DNA from 2 places in the Streptomyces sp. CNB091 genome. Region 1 is predicted to be linked to the other one. Evidence: predicted binding sites of a transcription regulator. Region 1 holds the regulator's gene; the other holds the start of a gene.
What was found. The regulator HrcA, encoded in region 1, represses chaperone genes, less so after heat shock. The targets are predictions, from matches to a motif close to TTNGCACTCNGNNNNNCNGAGTGCNAA.

Region 1 (10,140 bases):
CGTCCGTCGCCGCGAGGCCGAAGTAGTTGGGGAACTCCCGGGGCAGGTCGCTGCTGGAGTTCGTCGTGTTCACCACCGGCAGCCCGGCCTCGCGCAGCAGCTTCACCGCGTTGTCGCTCTCGTCGGTGTTGCGGCCGAGACCGACCACCCCGACCACCGTCGGGTCCCGCCGGGCCACCTCGATGATCTTCCGCACGGCGGTGAGCTGCCGCAGCATGTCCTCGCCGCCGTTCGCGGTCAGCACCCGCAGCTTCACCGACCGGCGCAGGGTCTTGTTCACCTCCCGCTGGTGGAGATAGACGCCGGTCAGCTCCTCCAAGCCCTTGCGGGTCTCCTCCCGCTCCTTCCCCGTGGCGGTGAGCGGACCGGCGTACACGACCGTCACGTACGTGTCGTCCGGTTCGATGTCGTCGTTCTCGTCCCGGATCGCCTGCTCGATCCGCTCGAAGGTGATGCCCTCCCCGGCCCCGTTCAGATCCAGGTCGTTGCCCCGCGCGAAGCGCACCTCGGGGGCGGTCGCCACCCCCACGCACTCCCGGTCGTCCCCCTTCCCGGCCCAGATCGCGTCCGTGTTCCGGTCGGTCAGCGGCCCGTGGCAGTACGTGTCGCGCCAGTGCCCGGCCCACAGGAACGCCCCCAGCAGACTTCCCACGACGAGCACGGCGATGCTCGCCCGCGACATCACCCACCACGCCCAGGTCCGCCGCACCCGGTGGGTGACGAGCTGCGCGTGCGCGTGCTCGTGGGTCAGCTTCTCGGTGGACAGCGGCAGCAGCAGCACCCACGCCAGGGTCGCCGCCGCCCCCGGCGACTGGCCCAGACTCAGATCGTCGACCCAGCGCTCGTAGCGGGCCCGCGCCCCGGACGAACCGGACGGCGCACCGGGCCCCGGCCGCTCCGGGGGCAGCGGCGGCGTGTGCCGCATGATCTCGGGCGCCTGGAGCGAGGCGAGCAGCAGCAGCGGATCCACCTCGCTGCGCCGCGACCGTACGCTGTTGATCGCGTTGATCAGCAGGATGCCGCCGTTGTCCTGGGTCGCCCGGGGCAGGAACACCACCGGCGGGACCGTGCGCTTGCTGCGCCGCCAGTCCAGGGAGTGCGGGCGGTAGTTGTGCCGCAGGTCCTCCAGCAGCGCCTGCACCCGCAGCTCCAGATGGAACTGGCGCGCGTACTCGTCGCCCGCGCCCGCGTCCGCCACCCGCTCCGCGACCGCCGCCGCCCGCGCCCGGATCACCCGCCACGAACCGCTCGGCGACAGCCACGACCAGCCGTCCGACGGATAGCCGGTGCTGGAGGCGGCCAGGGACGAGGTGGTGGCGAACCACCGGCTGGCCCGGCGCAGCCACAGCAGCGGCGGCGCGGCCCGGCTCGCCAGGCCCACCACGGCGAGCCCGATCAGCGCGACGGCCGCCACCAGGGCCGTCAGCAGCCAGTCGATCTCCCCGAGCAACACGCTGAGCAGGGCGATGAAGAGCGCGCCGACGAACGTCTCGGGCCGCACCGACTGCCGCAGCGAGGCCCACCGGGTGCCGCCGCGCGGCCGGCCGGACCGCCAGCGCAGCCGGCTCAGCTGTTCCAGGATCCGTTCCTCGCGCACCTCGGAGGTGTTCCCGTCGGACTGCTCGACCACCGTCGCGGTGGCCTGCTCGATCGCCCCGAGCAGCCGGGAGCGGGGAAAGGCGAACGTCTTGTACTGGGTGTTCTCGCGGGTCTCCCACGGCTTCTCGGAGAGCGTGCGCACCAGGTCGAGCGCCGCCTCGTACGGGGTCGCCCCCTCGCCGTCCAGCAGCCGCACCGGCACCCGGCGCAACTCGTTGGCCCGGTGCACCTGATGCACGAGCTGCTCCACCCGCGCGTCGATCTCCGGCCCGGCCCCGGCGTCCGCCGCCTGGACCACCACGAGCGGCATCACCGGCCGGTTGACCCGGTACCGGTCGATCAGCTGCTGTATCAGATGGAAGACGGCCGAGGCCGCCTCGTTGTCCGCACTGTCCCGCCAGACCTCGCGTGCCATCGGTACCCGCCCTTCCCCCGTGAGCCCTTCGGCCCGTGAACCGCCTGCCCGTTCCTCCACCTCAATAACCGATGGTGCGTGTGGGACGCAGGCATTCATAGGGATAGGTACGAGATCCTCTGCGACAGTCCTGCAACAGACCGGAATCAGGCCCGGACATCAGTCCGGAAGAGTGACGAAGTCGATCAATTCCTCTACCCGTCCCAGCAGTTGGGGTTCAAGATCCTTGTAGCTGCGGACCTTGGACAGGATGTGCTGCCAGGCCGCCCCGGTGTTCTGGGGCCATCCCAGCGCCCGGCACACGCCCGTCTTCCAGTCCTGCCCCCTCGGCACCACCGGCCACGCGTCGATCCCCACCGAGGACGGCTTCACCGCCTCCCACACGTCGATGTACGGGTGCCCCACCACCAGCACATGGTCCCCGGTCACCCGCTCGGCGATCCGGGACTCCTTGGAGCCGGGCACCAGATGGTCCACCAGCACCCCCAGCCGGGCGTCCGGCCCCGGCGCGAACTCCCCGACGATCGCCGGCAGGTCGTCCACCCCCTCCAGGTACTCCACGACCACGCCCTCGATGCGCAGATCGTCGCCCCATACCCGCTCCACCAGCTCCGCGTCGTGCCGGCCCTCCACATAGATCCGCCCGGCCCGCGCCACCCGGGCCCGCGCCCCGGGCACCGCCACCGAACCGGAGGCCGTACGGGTGGGACGCACCGGGCCGCCGGGGCCCGGGCGCACCAGCGTGACGACCCTGCCCTCCAGCAGGAAGCCGCGCGGCTCCATCGGGAACACCCGGTGCTTGCCGAAGCGGTCCTCCAGGGTCACCGTCGGGCCCTGGGCCGTCTTCTCGCAGCGGATCACCGCCCCGCAGAAGCCGGTGGAGACCTCCTCCACGACCAGATCGGGCTCGGCGGGCACCTCGGGCACGGGGGCGGACCTCTTCCACGGCGGGGTCAGGTCCGGCTGGTAGCTGCGCATGGCACGACGATATTCGCCCGAACCGCCGGCGGACGTCGGAGACCCGGCCGAGGCCGCCGGGACGCCCCGGTGACGACCCTGGAGCACCTCGGAACGTTCCTAGGAGGTGGTCCAGGGTCCTCACCGGGGTTTCACCCCTCGTCGAGGTCCACGTCGAAGCGCTCCGCCAGCGACGCCCGCTGCGCCCGCACGAACGCCGCGTCCACCACCGCCCCGTGCCCCGGCACGTACAGCGCGCTCTCGCCGCCCAGCGCCAGCAGCCGCTCCAGCGCGGCCGGCCAGCGCGAGGTGATCGCGTCCCGGCCCGCCTGCGGCTCGCCCGACTCCTCGACCAGGTCACCGCAGAACACCACCGGAGGCTCACCGCCCGTGCCCGGCACCAGCGCCGCGAGGTCATGGCCGCTGTGCCCGGGGCCCACGTTCGCCAGCAGCACCTGACGGCCGCCGCCCAGGTCCAGCGTCCAGTCGCCGCACACCTCGTGGTGCGGGACCACCAGCGTGTCCACCGACCGGGCCGCCTCGCCCTCCGGCACCCCGTGGCGCACCGCCGAGGCGCCGAGGCTCTCCGCCCCGCCGCGCAGCAGCGCCGCGACGCCCGCCGCCCCGTACACCTGGGCCCCGGCGAACGCGGCGGTGCCCAGCACATGATCGAAGTGCGGGTGGCTCAGTGCGATATGCGTCACCCTCCGCCCGAGCAGCGCCTCGGCCTGCCGCCGCAGCTCGACTCCCTCGCGCAGCGTGGCGCCGGTGTCGTACAGCAACGCGCCGTCCTCCCCGGCGACCAGCGCGGCGGTGGCGTCCCAGCCGGGGAGGCGCCGCCTGCCGATACCGTTGCCCAACCGCTCCCAGCCGAAGTCTTCCCAAGCGACGTCCATACCAGGACGCTATCGGCAACGACCTGCGCGGTCTCGGGGAGGCGTGGCCGGTCGCCCTTGCCCCCGCCCCACCCCACCCCCGTACACTGACTGCGGGGATTGCTGGCACTCGAACGCACCGAGTGCCAGACAGACACCGAGAGACACAGCTGGAGGTGTGCGCGATGCTCAGCGAACGCAGACTCGAAGTGCTGCGCGCCATCGTCCAGGACTACGTCGGCACCGAGGAGCCCGTCGGCTCCAAGGCGCTGACCGAGCGGCACCGGCTGGGGGTCTCCCCGGCCACCGTCCGCAACGACATGGCGGTGCTGGAGGACGAGGGCTTCATCGCCCAGCCGCACACGAGCGCGGGACGCATCCCGACCGACAAGGGGTACCGCCTCTTCGTCGACAAGCTCGCGGGCGTCAAGCCGCTCTCCTCGCCCGAGCGCCGGGCCATCCAGAACTTCCTCGACGGCGCGGTCGACCTCGACGACGTGGTCGGCCGGACGGTGCGGCTGCTCGCGCAGCTGACCCGGCAGGTCGCCGTCGTGCAGTACCCCTCGCTGACCCGCTCGACGGTGCGGCACGTGGAACTGCTGGCGCTCGCCCCCGCCCGGCTGATGCTCGTCCTGATCACGGACACGGGCCGGGTCGAACAGCGTATGATCGACTGCCCTGCGCCGTTCGGCGAGGCATCGCTCGCGGATCTGCGGGCCCGGCTCAACAGCCGGGTCGTCGGACGCCGCTTCGCGGATGTCCCGCAGCTGGTGCAGGAGCTGCCGGAATCCTTCGACAGCGAGGACCGGGGGACGGTTTCCACGGTCCTTTCCACCCTCCTCGAAACACTGGTCGAGGAGACGGAGGAGCGGCTGATGATCGGCGGCACCTCCAACCTCACCCGCTTCGGACACGACTTCCCGGTGATGATCCGGCCGGTGCTGGAAGCACTGGAGGAACAGGTCGTCCTGCTGAAGCTGCTCGGTGAGGCAACGGACTCCGGCATGACCGTACGGATCGGGCACGAGAACGCCCACGAGGGGCTCAACTCCACGTCCGTCGTCGCGGTCGGCTACGGTTCGGGCGACGAGGCAGTCGCCAAACTCGGCGTGGTCGGACCGACCCGCATGGACTACCCCGGAACGATGGGAGCGGTACGCGCAGTGGCACGTTACGTCGGACAGATCCTGGCGGAGTCGTAAGTGGCCACGGACTACTACGCCGTACTCGGCGTGCGCCGCGACGCATCTCAGGACGAGATCAAGAAGGCATTCCGTCGGCTCGCACGCGAGCTGCACCCGGATGTCAACCCGGACCCGAAGACCCAGGAGCGGTTCAAGGAGATCAACGCCGCCTACGAGGTGCTCTCGGACCCGCAGAAGAAGCAGGTCTACGACCTCGGCGGCGACCCCCTCTCCGCCAGTGGCGGCGGAGGCGGTGGCGCGGGCGGTTTCGGAGCCGGCGGCTTCGGCAACTTCTCCGACATCATGGACGCGTTCTTCGGCAACGCCGCGCAGCGCGGGCCCCGTTCGCGGACCCGGCGGGGCCAGGACGCCATGATCCGGCTGGAGATCGACCTCAACGAGGCGGCCTTCGGCACCACCAAGGACATCCAGGTCGACACGGCCGTCGTCTGCAACACCTGCAGCGGCGAGGGCGCGGCCCCCGGCACGTCCGCCCAGACCTGTGACATGTGTCGCGGCCGCGGCGAGGTCTCGCAGGTCACCCGGTCCTTCCTGGGCCAGGTCATGACCTCGCGGCCCTGCCCGCAGTGCCAGGGTTTCGGCACCGTCGTGCCCACCCCGTGCCCGGAGTGCGCCGGCGACGGCCGCATCCGCTCGCGGCGCACCCTGACCGTGAAGATCCCCGCGGGCGTCGACAACGGCACCCGAATCCAGCTCGCCGGCGAGGGCGAGGTCGGCCCCGGCGGCGGCCCGCCCGGCGATCTGTACGTGGAGATCCACGAGCTGCCGCACGCCGTGTTCCAGCGGCGCGGCGACGATCTGCACTGCACGGTCACCGTCCCCATGACGGCCGCGGCCCTCGGCACCAAGTGTCCGCTGGAGACCCTGGACGGCCTGGAGGACATCGACATCAGGCCCGGCACCCAGTCCGGCCAGTCCGTGCCCCTGCACGGGCGTGGCATCACGCATCTGCGCGGCGGCGGCCGGGGCGACCTGATCGTGCACGTCGAGGTGATGACCCCGTCCAAGCTCGACGCGGAACAGGAACGGCTGCTGCGGGAGCTGTCCAAGCTGCGCGGCGAGGAACGGCCCCTCGGCCAGTTCCAGCCAGGTCAGCAAGGGCTCTTCTCCCGGCTGAAGGACGCGTTCAACGGCCGCTGAACCGCTTTCCGCCTTTCACCGCACCGCCCGCCGGTCCCGAACCGGCGGGCGGTGCGGCGTACGGCGGCAGAACCGGTCACGGCGTCGGCTGGCTGATTCGGCCCTGTTGGACACGACGTGGCACGATGCGGTCATGTCCTCCGAGTTGACCGATCTCTGCCGGTATCCGATCGTGCAGGCCCCCATGGCGGGCGGCGCGTCCGGACCCCAGCTCGCCGGGGCCGTCGCCGAAGCCGGCGGGCTCGGATTCCTGGCCGCCGGGTACAAAACGGCGGACGGGATGTACAACGAGATCAAACAGCTGCGCCGGCTCACCGGCGGGCCGTTCGGCGTCAACCTCTTCATGCCGCAGCCCGCGCTCGCCGACCCCAGCGCCGTCGAGGTCTACCGCCACCAGCTCGCCGGTGAGGCCGCCTGGTACGAGACCCCGCTCGGCGACCCGGACAGCAGCGGCGACGACGGCTACGAGGCGAAGGTCGCGATCCTGCTGGAGGACCCCGTTCCGGTGGTCTCCTTCACCTTCGGCTGCCCCACCCGGGACACCTTGGACGCCTTCGCCAGGGCCGGGACGCACACCATCGTCACGGTCACCTCCGCCGAGGAGGCCCAGAGCGCCCAGTGGGCGGGCGCCGACACCGTCTGCGTCCAGGGCGTCGAGGCGGGCGGCCACCAGTCCACCCACCGCGACGACCCGCAGCTCGACCAGACCGGCACCGGGCTGCTCTCCCTCATCACCCAGGTCCGCGAGACCGTGCAGATCCCGGTCATCGCCACCGGCGGCCTGATGCGCGGCGCGCAGATCGCCGCCGTCCTCGCGGCGGGCGCGGACGCCGCCCAGCTCGGCACCGCCTTCCTGGTCTGCCCCGAGTCCGGGGCGCACCCGCTGCACAAGCAGGCCCTGACCAACCCGCTGTTCGTCCGCACCGAGCTGACCCGTGCCTTCTCCGGGCGGCCCGCCCGCGGCCTGGTCAACCGCTTCGTCCGCGAACACGGCCCCTACGCCCCCGCCGCCTACCCCCAGGTCCACTACGTCACCAGCGGGCTGCGCCTGGCCGCCGCCAAGGCCGGGGACGCCCAGGGCATGGCCCTGTGGGCCGGGCAGGGCCACCGGATGGCCCGGGAACTGCCCGTCGGCGAGCTCATCGAGCTGCTCGCCGCCGAACTGGAGGCCGCCCGGTCGGCCCTGAGCATGAGGAGCCCCCGGTGACCGCACCGGTCTTCGTCGTCGAACGGATGCCCACCGGGCCGGAGTTCGTCCTGGACGGACCCGAAGGACGGCACGCCGTCTCCGTGAAGCGGCTCCAGCCCGGCGAGGACGTCGTCCTCACCGACGGGCTCGGCCACTGGGCGGAGGGCGTCGTCCACACCGCCGAGGGCAAGGACCGGCTCACGGTCACCGGCCTCGACACCCTCCACGAGGAGCCCGCGCCCGCCCCGCGCATCACCGTCGTCCAGGCGCTCCCCAAGGGAGACCGGGGCGAGCTGGCGGTCGAGACGATGACCGAGACCGGCGTCGACGCGATCGTTCCCTGGCAGGCGGCCCGCTGCATCACCCAGTGGAAGGGCGAGCGCGGCGCCAAGGCCCTGTCGAAGTGGCGCGGCACGGCGAGGGAAGCGGGCAAACAGTCCCGCCGGGTCCGCTTCCCCGAGGTGGCCGAGGCCATGACGACCAAGCAGGTCGCCGCCCTCCTCGCCGCCGCCGACTTCGCCGGGGTCCTCCACGAGGACCGCGACCACGACAGCACCCCCCTCGCCACCGCCGAACTCCCCGCCACCGGCACGATCGTGCTCGTCGTCGGGCCCGAGGGCGGCGTCTCCCCGCAGGAGCTGGCCGCCTTCGCCGAGGCGGGCGCCCGCCCCTACCGGCTCGGCCGCAGCGTCCTGCGCACCTCCACCGCCGGGACCGCCGCGACCGCGCTGCTGCTGGGGCGTACGGGGCGCTGGGGCTGAACACGGCCCGGAGAGCCGGGGATAGCATGCCCCTGTACTGATCACCTGATACTGATCACCTGATACTGATCACCTGATACTGATCACCTGTTCACCTGTACCGACTCACCAGCGAACGAGGAGGCCCGGAGCCATGGCGGGAGAGCCGCAGTCCGACTGCCTGTTCTGCAAGATCGTCTCGGGAGACATCCCGGCGACCATCGTCCGCGAGAGCGAGACCACCGTCGCCTTCCGCGACATCAACCCGCAGGCGCCGACCCACGTCCTGGTCATCCCGAAGGCCCACTACCCGGACGCCGCCTCCCTCGCCGCCGCCGAACCGCTCGTCGCCGCGGACGTCCTGCGCGAGGCCGGGGAGGTCGCCGCCGAGGAGAAGGTCGACGGCAGCGGCTACCGGATCATCCTCAACACGGGCTCCGGCGCCGGCCAGACCGTCTTCCACGCCCACGCGCACGTCCTGGGCGGCCGCGGCCTCCAGTGGCCCCCCGGATAACGGAGCCCTCCGACCATGTCCGTACGCGAGCTGGTGGTGCTCGGCACCGCCAGCCAGGTCCCGACCCGGCACCGCAACCACAACGGCTATCTGCTGCGCTGGGACGGCGAGGGCATCCTCTTCGACCCAGGCGAGGGGACCCAGCGGCAGATGCTGCGGGCCGGGGTCGCCGCGCACGACATCGACCGGATCTGCGTCACCCACTTCCACGGCGACCACTCCCTCGGGCTCGCCGGGGTGATCCAGCGGATCAACCTCGACCAGGTGCCGCACCCGGTGACCGCGCACTACCCGGCGAGCGGGCAGCACTTCTTCGACCGGCTGCGGTACGCCACCGCCTACCGCGAGACCGTCGAACTGAACCAGGCCCCGGTCGCCGGGACCGGCGGGGTCCTCGCCACCACCCCCGCGTACACCCTGGACAGCGCGAGACTCTCGCACCCCGTCGAGTCGTACGGCTACCGCCTCACCGAGCCCGACACCCGGCGGATGCTGCCCGCACTCCTGAAGGAACACTCCATCGCCGGACCGGACGTGGGCCGCCTCCAGCGCGACGGCGTCCTCGGCGGCGTCACGCTGGAGCAGGTCTCCGAGGAGCGGCGCGGGCAGCGGTTCGCGTTCGTCATGGACACCCGGCTCTGCGACGGGGTGTACGCGCTCGCCGAGGGCTGCGACCTGCTCGTCATCGAGTCGACCTTCCTCGACGAGGACGAGAAGCTGGCCGTCGACCACGGGCACCTGACCGCCGGACAGGCCGCCCGGGTGGCGAAGGAGTCGGGCGTCCGCCACCTCGTGCTCACCCACTTCTCGCAGCGCTACAACGACCCCGAACTCTTCGAGATCCAGGCCCGTGCCGCCGGGTTCGACGGCGGACTCACCGTCGCCCAGGACCTGATGCGGGTCCCGGTCCCCACCCGCCATCACCCCTGATCCGCCACCGCCTCTGATCCGACCCCACCCCTGATCCGCCACCGCCTCTGATCCGGCCCCACCTCTGATCCACCCCCACCCCGATCCGACCCCACCCCTGTCTGCGAGACACCGTGCACCTCCCCAAGGCAGAACTCCACCTCCACATCGAAGGAACCCTCGAACCCGAGCTGGCCTTCGCCCTCGCGGAGCGCAACGAGGTGGCCCTGCCCTACGCCACCACCGACGAACTGCGCGCCGCCTACCGGTTCGAGGACCTCCAGTCCTTCCTCGACCTCTACTACGCGCTGATGGCCGTCCTGCGCACCGAGGACGACTTCGCCGAACTCGTCGACGCCTACCTCGCCCGCGCCGCCGCCCAGGGCGTCCGGCACGCCGAGATCTTCTTCGACCCGCAGGCCCACACCGCCCGGGGCGTCCCGATCGGCACCGTCATCGAGGGGATCGGCCGGGCGCTGGAGCGCAGCGAGGAGACCCACGGCGTCTCCACCCAGCTGATCATGTGCTTCCTGCGCGACCTGTCCGCCGAATCGGCCCTCGGCACCCTGGACGCGGCCAAGCCGTATCTGCACCGGA
Region 2 (10,140 bases), on a different contig from region 1:
GAAGATCACGCCCTGTCTCTGGTACGACGGCAAGGCCGAGGAGGCCGCCGAGCACTACGTCGCGATCTTCGGCGGGGACTCCCGCATCCTGGACGTCACCCACTACGGAGAATCCGCCCCGGGCGAGACGGGTTCCGTGCTCACCGTCGGGTTCCGGCTCGCGGGCCAGGACTACCTGGGGCTCAACGGAGGGCCGCAGTTCCCCTTCACCGAGGCGATCTCGCTCTCCGTGGACTGCGCCGACCAGGCCGAGGTGGACCGGCTCTGGGACGCGCTCTCCGAGGGCGGCGAAGAAGGCCAGTGCGGCTGGCTCAAGGACAAGTACGGGGTCTCCTGGCAGATCGTGCCGAACGAGCTGCCGCGCCTGCTGGCCGACCCGGACCCGGCGAAGGCGGACCGGACCATGAAGGCGATGCTCGGCATGGGCAAGCTGGACATCCAGGCGCTGCGCGACGCCTGAACGGGCGCGCGGCCGAAGGAGCTTGGGCCGGTAGCCGGTAGCCGGTAGCGGGTAGCGGGTCGCCGGAGCTTGAGCCGGCGCGCGGCAGTGAGGGCCCGGACGAGCGCGTGCGCGGACCCTCGTGGCCCGGTCGGTAGTGTTCTGTGCATGCCACGCCGTGCCCCTCTTCCGCCGCCTCCGCCGCCTGCCGAGATCCGCTCCTGGCCCGACCGTGAGGCGCTGCTCGCCGACCGGGCGGTGGTCCTGGGCGAGCTGGTGAGGATGCACGTGGGTCCCGGGCGGCTCGGGCTGCTGTGGATGTGGGCGGGGCTCGTCGCGATCGGCTGGGCTCTGGTGGGCTCCGGGATCGTCCTGTTCGAGCGGGCGGTCGACCTGGTCGACTTCACCAGCGTCGTCGGCGGAATCGTCAGCCTGCTCAGCGGCGCGACGGTGCTGATCCCGGCCGTCATCTTCTTCTGCCTCGGCGTCGCGCGGGACCGGAAGGTCCGTTCGCTGCTCGCCGCCTGGGGCGCGCTCGACCGGGACCCGGAGCGCGACCGGCGGCTGCGGATGCCCGGGACGAGCCTCGCCTGGCTGCTCCTGTCCTTCGTCCTGGGCGCGGTGGGGCTCGCCCTCTGTGTGCTCGGGCCCGCGAACGCGCGGCCCGGCCGGGAGACGTACGGGCTGGTCGCCCTCGTGATGGGCGTCGGCATGGTCGCCTGGCTGACCGCGCTGACCGGCGCGGTCACGGCCCTGGCGCACCGCCGTTGGGTGGTGGGCGTCCTGATGGGGCCCGCCGGGCGGGTCAGCCCAGCGGATGGCCGATCAGCATCGTCGGAGCCCCCGCCACCCGGGTCAGGAACACCGTCGCCGCGTGCGGACCGCTCAGCTTCATCCGGCGACGCAGCTCCTCCGGCTCGACCGCCGAGCCGCGCTTCTTGACGGTCAGTACGCCGACCCCCCGCTCCCGCAGCAGCGCCTTCAGCTTCTTCATGTTGAACGGCAGCCGGTCGGTGATCTCGTACCCGGAGACGTACGGGGAGGAGTACCGCGTGTCGCTCGTGACGTACGCGATCGTCTCGTCCACCAGCCGCCCGCCGCACCGCTCGACGATGTCGGCGACCAGATGCGCCCGGATCACCGCGCCGTCCGGCTCGTACAGATAGCGCCCGACCGGGCCCACGGGCGGGGCGGGCAGGGGGGCCGGGGCGGTCAGGGTCGCCCCGGAGGGCAGCAGCGTGGCCCGGAACGCGCCGGGCGCGAAGCCCTCCCCGTACCAGAGCACCGCCTCCTTCACATCGCCGCCGTCCGAGATCCACTCGGCCTCCGCCTCCGGGCCGATCGCCTCGTGCGGCACGCCCGGGGCGATCTTCAGCGCCGCCCTCGGGGCCTTCAGCGCGGCGGCCGCCGCCCAGGACAGCGGCGGTGAGTACGCCTCCGGATCGAAGATGCGGCCGCGTCCGCCGCGCCGGGCCGGGTCCACGAACACCGCGTCGTACGGGGCGGTGTCGATCTCCGTGACATCGGCGCACCGCACCTCGATCAGACCCGCCAGACCGAGCGCCTCCGCGTTGGCGCGGGCCACCTCGGCGGTCAACGGGTCGCGGTCCACGGCCAGGACGGAGATCCCGGCGCGGGCCAGGGCGAGGGCGTCGCCGCCGATGCCGCAGCACAGGTCGGCCACGCTCCGCACGCCGAGCCCGGCGAACCGGGCGGCGCGGTGGGCGGCGACCGAGGTGCGGGTGGCCTGCTCGACCCCGTTGGGCGTGAAGTACATCCGGTAGGCGTCCTCGGCCCCGAACTTGGCCACCGCCCGCTGCCGCAGCCGGGCCTGGCCCAGGGCCGCCGAGACCAGCTCCGCCGGGTGCGTGCGGCGCAGCCGGGTCGCGGCGGCCAGCTCGTCGGCGGGGTCGTGGTCGCGCAGCTCGGCCAGCAGCTGCTCGCCCTCGGGAGTGCGCAGCGCCGCGAAGGCGGCGCGCGCGGGGTCGTCGTCCGGGGCGGAGGGGTTCGTCGCGTTCACCCGGTCCATTGTGGCCGCTGCGCCGGGTGCCGCTGCCCGCGCCGCCGGAGGCCGCTGTGGGCCGGCCGGGGGACGGCGCCGACCCGCTCGCGGTGTCGGGGCGGGGGGCGGGCCGACGGCTGGCAGGATGCGGCGCCATGCAGCTAGTACGACAAAACGAAAAAGCAGCCATGAAGTGGCACAGATCGGGTGCCGTCGTGCTGGCGGCCCTGCTGGCCGCCGCCGTCGCCTCCGGGTGCGCGGCGGAGACGGGCGGCGGTGGCCCGGGAACTCCCGGCGGCCCCGCGAAGCCCGCCGCCGGCCAGCCGGGCGAGGCCGCTCCGGAGGCCGGGCCCGCCCGCGCCCTGGACACCTACGCCGAGGCGCTCAGGAAGAAGCAGGCGGCGCGGGCCGTCGCCGCGAAGAAGTGGGGACTGGCCAGGACCCCGCTCGCGGCCCCCGAGCCGCCGAAGGTGAAGCCGCGCATCACCACCCGCAAGGGCTTCGAGGTCCGGGACGACGCCGGGCTGCCGCCCGTCTTCACCACCGTCCCGACCAAGGAGAAGATCGTCTTCCTGACGATGGACGACGGGGCGGAGAAGGACCCCGAGCTGCTGCGGATGATGACCGAACTGGATATCCCGTACAGCGCGTTCGTCAGCGACTACGTCATCAACGACGACTACGGCTACTTCAAGGAGATGCAGAAGCGCGGGGTGACGATCAGCAACCACACGCTCAACCACCGCTATCTGCCCGGCCTCTCCGCCGGCGAGCAGAAGCGGGAGATCTGCGGCCAGCAGGAGAAGATCCTCCAGCACTACGGGAAGCGGCCCACCCTCTTCCGCCCGCCCTACGGCAACTACAACCGCGACACCCTCGTCGTCGCCAAGTCCTGCGGGATCACCGCCGTGCCCCTGTGGTCCTCCGAGGCCTTCCCCGACCACATGGAATGGCGCGAGTGGGACCGGGACCTGCACCCCGGCGACATCGTCCTCACCCACTTCCGGGGCAAGGAGGACTGGAAGGGGTCGATGCCCGACATGATCCGCCAGGTCATGAAGACCATCACCGACAAGGGATACGCGGTGGCGAAGCTGGAGGACTACGTCTGACCCGCGTCCTTCCCCGCACCCGGCCGTGAACGCGCGCTCAGCCCCCGCTGCGCGCGCGTTCGCCGTTGCCGGAACGTCACGCGCCACCCCGGCGTTGTCCGGACGGGGCCCCGACGGGGCCCCGATCGGGACGGCGCGAGGGTGGTGAATTGGCACTCCGCTTGACCGAGTGCTAATCGCGGTCATAGTCTCGGTGCTGGCACTCCCCCCTGGAGAGTGCCAGAACCACCTTGCGCGACAGGGCAGGTCCGGCACCCGCGACGACGGGCCGGTCAGGTCGCCGCCCACAGACTGTTAAACCCCGTGAGATCTCCGAAGGGGGAGACCGGATCGTGTCGACCACCAGCTCCAAGGTTGCGATCAAGCCGCTCGAGGACCGCATTGTGGTCCAGCCGCTCGACGCCGAGCAGACCACGGCTTCCGGCCTGGTCATTCCGGACACCGCGAAGGAGAAGCCCCAGGAGGGCGTCGTCCTCGCGGTGGGCCCGGGCCGCTTCGAGAACGGCGAGCGGCTTCCGCTCGACGTCAAGACCGGCGACGTCGTCCTGTACAGCAAGTACGGCGGCACCGAGGTGAAGTACAACGGCGAGGAGTACCTCGTCCTCTCGGCCCGCGACGTTCTCGCGATCGTCGAGAAGTAACTCACCCACGTTTGCTTGTGTTCTGCGCCCCTGGCCCCCTGCGAAATAACTAGCCGGGCGGCGAGGGGCGCAGTTCATTTTGAGAGGGAACACAGCCCATGGCGAAGATTCTTAAGTTCGACGAGGACGCCCGTCGCGCCCTTGAGCGCGGCGTCAACAAGCTTGCCGACACGGTCAAGGTGACGATCGGCCCCAAGGGCCGCAACGTCGTCATCGACAAGAAGTTCGGCGCTCCCACCATCACCAACGACGGTGTCACCATCGCGCGCGAGGTCGAGCTCGACGACCCGTACGAGAACCTGGGCGCCCAGCTCGTCAAGGAGGTGGCGACCAAGACCAACGACGTAGCGGGTGACGGCACCACCACCGCGACCGTGCTGGCCCAGGCGCTCGTCCGCGAGGGCCTGCGCAACGTCGCCGCCGGCGCCTCCCCGGCCGCCCTGAAGAAGGGCATCGACGCCGCGGTCAAGGCCGTGTCCGAGGAGCTCCTCGCGACCGCCCGCCCGATCGACGACAAGTCCGACATCGCCGCCGTGGCCGCGCTCTCCGCGCAGGACACCCAGGTCGGCGAGCTCATCGCGGACGCGATGGACAAGGTCGGCAAGGACGGTGTCATCACCGTCGAGGAGTCCAACACCTTCGGTCTGGACCTGGAGTTCACCGAGGGCATGGCCTTCGACAAGGGCTACCTGTCCCCGTACATGGTGTCCGACCAGGAGCGTATGGAGGCCGTCCTCGACGACCCGTACATCCTGATCCACCAGGGCAAGATCGGCTCCATCCAGGAGCTGCTCCCGCTCCTGGAGAAGGTCATCCAGGCCGGCGCCTCCAAGCCGCTCCTGATCATCGCCGAGGACGTCGAGGGCGAGGCGCTCTCCACCCTCGTCGTCAACAAGATCCGTGGCACCTTCAACGCCGTCGCGGTGAAGGCCCCGGGCTTCGGCGACCGCCGCAAGGCCATGCTCGGTGACATCGCCACCCTCACCGGTGCGACCGTCATCGCCGAGGAGGTCGGCCTCAAGCTCGACGGCGCCGGTCTCGACGTGCTGGGCACCGCCCGCCGCGTCACCGTCTCCAAGGACGACACGACCATCGTCGACGGCGGGGGCAACTCCGACGACGTCAAGGGCCGCGTCAACCAGATCAAGGCCGAGATCGAGTCCACGGACTCCGACTGGGACCGCGAGAAGCTCCAGGAGCGCCTCGCGAAGCTGGCCGGCGGCGTGTGCGTCATCCGTGTCGGCGCCGCCACCGAGGTGGAGCTCAAGGAGAAGAAGCACCGCCTCGAGGACGCCATCTCGGCGACCCGCGCCGCCGTCGAGGAGGGCATCGTCTCCGGCGGTGGCTCCGCCCTCGTCCACGCGGTGAAGGTCCTGGAGGGCAACCTCGGCAAGACCGGCGACGAGGCCACCGGTGTCGCGGTCGTCCGCCGCGCCGCCGTCGAGCCGCTGCGCTGGATCGCCGAGAACGCCGGCCTGGAGGGTTACGTCATCACCTCCAAGGTCTCCGAGCTCGACAAGGGCCAGGGCTTCAACGCCGCCACCGGCGAGTACGGCGACCTGGTCAAGGCCGGCGTCATCGACCCGGTCAAGGTCACCCGCTCCGCCCTGGAGAACGCCGCGTCCATCGCGTCGCTGCTGCTCACGACCGAGACCCTGGTCGTCGAGAAGCCGGCCGAGGACGAGGGCGACGCCGGTCACGGCGGCCACGGCCACTCCCACTAGTACGGCCCGCACCGTTCGGTAGGCCGTTCGGTACGCCCGAGGCCCGGCACCCCCGTCGCGGGGGCGCCGGGCCTCGGTGCGTTCCTCGCGGCGAGCCGTGCGCCGGACGCGGGAGGGGGTGGAACCACTCCCGTACGGCACACCCTTACCGCATCCGTACGCCGCACAGCAGCGGAGTGCGGCGCTACGGCGGACCGTACGTGCTACTGCGGACCGTACTTGCGCCCCGTCCGCGACGTGACCCCGCCGAGCAGGCCCCGCGGGGCGACCTTCACCAGCCCCATCAGCGCCTTGTAGCGCGGGTCCGGGATCGACACCGTCTTCCCCCGGGCCAGGTCCGTCAGCGCGGACGCCACCAGCTTGTCCGCGTCGAGCCACATCCAGTTCGGGATGTTGTCCGTGCCCATCCCGGCTCGCTCGTGGAACTCCGTCCGCACGAACCCGGGGCACAGCACCATCAGCCGCACCCCCGACCCGGCCAGATCCCGCGCCGCGCCCTGGGTGAACTGCACGACCCACGCCTTGGACGCCCCGTACGTACCGCGCGGCACGAACGCCGCGACCGACGCCACGTTGACGACCCCGCCCCGGCCCCGCTCCCTCATCCCGGCGACAGCCGCCGAGGTCAGCCGCAGCACCGCCTCGCAGTGCACCTTCAGCATCGTCAGCTCGTCGGCCATGGACACCTCCAGGAAGCGCCCCTTGTTGCCGAACCCGGCGTTGTTGACCAGCAGATCGACCGGGTGCGTGCGGTCGACGAGACGCTTCACCACCGCTTCGATCCCGCCCTCCGTGGACAGGTCGGCGCTCAGCACCTCGGCCTCGATGCCGTGCCGGTCGTGCAGTTCGGTGGCCTGCTCGCGCAGCCGCGCGATGTCCCGTGCCACCAGCACCAGGTTGTGCCCCTGGGCCGCGAGCCGCCGCGCGAACGCGGCCCCGATGCCCGCCGTCGCGCCCGTGATCAGTGCAGTCGTCATACGCGGCACGTTAGTGCCCCTCACGACCGGGCGGCGTACCCGCCCGCTGCGTCTAAGGCGCGACAGGGGCGAAGGACAGCATGCGGGCCTCGCGCACGGGCTTCCGGTCCTCGTCGCCGCTCATGTGCGTCGACGACAGGACGAGCCGCCCGTCGACGAGGGCCGTGTGCCCCATGGACATCTCGTACTCCCACGGCGCGGTCGCCACCGGGTGTTTCACGACGTTCGTCTCCGTGCCGGCGCCGCGCGGGCCCATGAGGAAGGTCCGGCCGGGGCGGCTCGACGTGGCCGCCTCGTAGACGAGCATCGACTTGCCGTCCTCCGCGCGCAGCGGGTACAGCCTGCGCAGCTCGTCGGACTTGATGCCCCACAGGAACTTTCCGGTCTTCAGGTCGTACGCGCCGACCTGTTCGGTGCCGCCCAGCATGATGAGGCCCTTGCCGACCCCGGCGCCCCGGCAGGGCTGGATGTTTCCGCCGGCCCCGTCCCCGCCGCAGTGCTCGAAACCCTTGCCCCGGGCGTCGAAGGTGGTGCGGTGCTTGCCCTTGGGGTCCAGGACCGTGATCCGCCAGTCGCTCGCGGTGTCCTCGTTGTTGTAGGTGGTGAAGACGACCGGGTCCATGGAGATCAGACTGCCGAAGCTCCAGCCGGTCTTCATCCGGTAGCGCCACAGGACCTTGCCGGTGCGCGGGTCGAGCTCGCGGACCTGGCCGTAGTTCTTGCTCCGGTCGATGGCGATCATGCAGTCGGAGGTCACCAGGAGCCGGGCGGCGCCGCCCGCCACGTCGTCGGGGACGCACTTGTTCTTGTGCTCCCGGGGGATCTCGTAGAGCTTGCTCCCGTCGTCCATCCGGTAGGTGATGGCCTGCATGTTCCGGGCGACGGACAGGACGTCGCCGCTGATGGCGCTGTAGACGATGAACGTGTTGTCCCGGTCACCGGGCTCGTCGAGCTCCTTGTGCCAGCCCTGCTTCCCGGTCTTCAGATCGATCATCCGCATCCGGTTGCACTGGTTGCCCCGCTCGTTGTCGGGGCGCTCGTGATGGAAGACCACGACCTTGCCGTCGGGCGTCGGGTTGGCCGGCGTCTCGCAGACGGAGGAGGGCAGGTCGACGTTCCAGACCTCGGCGCCGTCCGAGAGCCGGTAGGCCGTGACCTTCCGGTGCAGGGCCTGGACCGCGGTGTCGCCGACGATCCACAGATCGTGGACCTTGTTGATCTGCTTCGGCAGGTCGGTCCTGTCGTCGACGACCCACGCCGCCGACTCGTCCGGCTTCCGGGCGGCGGCGACCTCCTTCGTCGTCGGAATGCGGCTCAGCTCCGGGCCGCCCGCCGCGGGGGTTCCGGACGGGGACGCCGGTCCGGAGGGCCCGGGCGACTCCTTCGCCACGGGCTTCGCGGGCTCGTCCCGCCACTGGTCGGAGAGCGCGTACGCCCCTCCCGCCACGACCACCAGCACCAGTGCGACGACCGCGGCGACGACCGGCCCCCGGCCGAACCGGCGACGCGGCGGCGGTGCCGGCGCGGTCGGCGGCCCGAACCCCTGGGGCGCGCCGCCGTCCGAGGCGTACGGGTTGCCGGGAACGGGCTGCTGCGGCGGGCCCGGGGAGTACCAGGGCTGCTGCGGGTCGGGCATGGTCTTCCCCCTGAGACGCCACTCGGCTCGAAGACTTCTCCTCGGGCACAGGTCACTGTTGGTGGACGCGCCGCACCCCGATCCAGTTCCCGCCGCAACGCCCTCGGACCACGCGGCGGATGACGCCACGTCACCGGCCCGCCGCTTCCCCGCACCGGGCCGCCGCTTCCCCGCACCGGACGGCCGCCTCCCTCCGTACGGGACCGTCGGCCCGGCCCTCAGCCCTGCCGCGCGGCGTACTCCCGCGCCTTGCGCAGGGCCTCGGGATGCAGCGCCTCCCCGGCGGCCAGCAGCGCGGGCAGCAGGGTGCGTTCGGTCGTCACGGCCCGGAACTGCAGAGCGGCGGTGACCTCGTGGTCCGGCCGGTGCACGATCTCGACGGGGTCCCCGGCGCGGACGGCCCCCGGTTCGATCACCCGCAGATAGGCGCCCGTGGCAGCCTGCCGGGTGAACCGCCGGACCCACCCCTCCTCCCCGAGGTGGTGGGCGAAGGTCCGGCACGGGACGCGGCCCGAGGTCACCTCCAGCACCAGGTCCGTGCCCACCCGCCAGCGCTCGCCGATCCGCGCGCCGCTGACGTCGAGGCCCAGGGTCGTGAAGTTCTCGCCGAACACCCCGTTGGCCAGCTTCCGGCCGCCCAGCTCCCGCTCCCAGGCGTCCAGCTCCTCCCGGGCGAAGGCGTACACCGCCTGGTCGCTGCCGCCGTGATGACGCAGGTCGCACACCGCGTCCCCGGCCAGTCCGCTGCCGCCGTCGCCCTTGGGCCCGGGGTCGAGGACCTCGACCGGGCCGTCCACCGGTCGCTTGTCGATCCCGGTGAGACCACCCGGGCCGTCGGTCCGCACGGAGGGGCGAGGTTGCCCGACGTTCACGGTCAGCAGCTTCATGGGGTCACGCTAACCTCCTTGATCCCAAAGGGTCCTCTCGTGAATTCGCCCAGCCTCCAAGAACTCCTTATGCTGGCCGGGTGATCGAAGCTCGCCACCTCCGTGTCCTGCGCGCCGTGTCCACCACCGGCTCGTTCTCCGCCGCAGCCCGCGAACTCGGCTGCACCCAGCCCGCCGTCAGCCAGCAGATGAAGGCCCTGGAGTCCTCCGCGGGCACCACGCTGCTGATCCGCACAGGACGCGAGATGCGCCTCACCCAGGCCGGCGAGGCGCTGGTACGGCACGCCTCCGGCATCCTCGCGGGGCTGACCGCCGCCGAGGAGGAGGTCGCCGCCATCGCCGGACTGCGGGCCGGCCGGGTCCGGCTGGTCTCCTTTCCCAGCGGCAGCTCCACCCTGGTCCCGGGGGCGCTGGCCGCCCTGCGCGCCGAACACCCCGGCACCCGGGTGTCGCTCGTCGAGGCCGAGCCGCCGCGCTCGGTGGACCTGCTGCGCGAGGGCGACTGCGACATCGCCCTGGCGTTCCGTTACGGGAGCACCGGCGGCGAATGGGACGACCTGGTGGTCCGGCCGCTGCTCACCGACCGGCTGATCGGTCTCGTCCCGGAGGGGCACCGGCTGGCGGAGGCATCGAGCGTGTCCATCGGCGAACTGGCCGACGAGTCGTGGATCGCGGGCTGTCCGCGCTGCCGCCGGCAGCTGGTCGAGGTCTGCGAGGAATCC

Region 2: a site for HrcA is predicted at 3,703-3,729, ahead of groES (co-chaperone GroES). Genes of this name have one in related genera too.

What each region holds. Positions count from the first base shown of each region.
Region 1 is NZ_KB899012.1:73,255-83,394, reverse strand. Features, by position in the region: gene D581_RS0132100 (ABC transporter substrate-binding protein) at 1-2,014, opposite strand, end outside; gene D581_RS0132095 (DUF3097 domain-containing protein) at 2,174-2,992, opposite strand; gene D581_RS0132090 (MBL fold metallo-hydrolase) at 3,124-3,867, opposite strand; gene hrcA (heat-inducible transcriptional repressor HrcA) at 4,032-5,048, shown strand; gene dnaJ (molecular chaperone DnaJ) at 5,049-6,191, shown strand; gene D581_RS0132075 (nitronate monooxygenase) at 6,325-7,398, shown strand; gene D581_RS0132070 (16S rRNA (uracil(1498)-N(3))-methyltransferase) at 7,395-8,141, shown strand; gene D581_RS0132065 (histidine triad nucleotide-binding protein) at 8,275-8,634, shown strand; gene D581_RS0132060 (ribonuclease Z) at 8,650-9,564, shown strand; gene D581_RS0132055 (adenosine deaminase) at 9,678-10,140, shown strand, end outside.
Region 2 is NZ_KB899005.1:172,456-182,595, forward strand. Features, by position in the region: gene D581_RS0126885 (VOC family protein) at 1-460, shown strand, start outside; gene D581_RS0126895 (THUMP-like domain-containing protein) at 1,245-2,468, opposite strand; gene D581_RS0126900 (polysaccharide deacetylase family protein) at 2,630-3,553, shown strand; gene groES (co-chaperone GroES) at 3,886-4,194, shown strand; gene groL (chaperonin GroEL) at 4,293-5,918, shown strand; gene D581_RS0126915 (SDR family NAD(P)-dependent oxidoreductase) at 6,122-6,895, opposite strand; gene D581_RS0126920 (outer membrane protein assembly factor BamB family protein) at 6,948-8,531, opposite strand; gene D581_RS0126925 (MOSC domain-containing protein) at 8,750-9,418, opposite strand; gene D581_RS0126930 (LysR family transcriptional regulator) at 9,499-10,140, shown strand, end outside.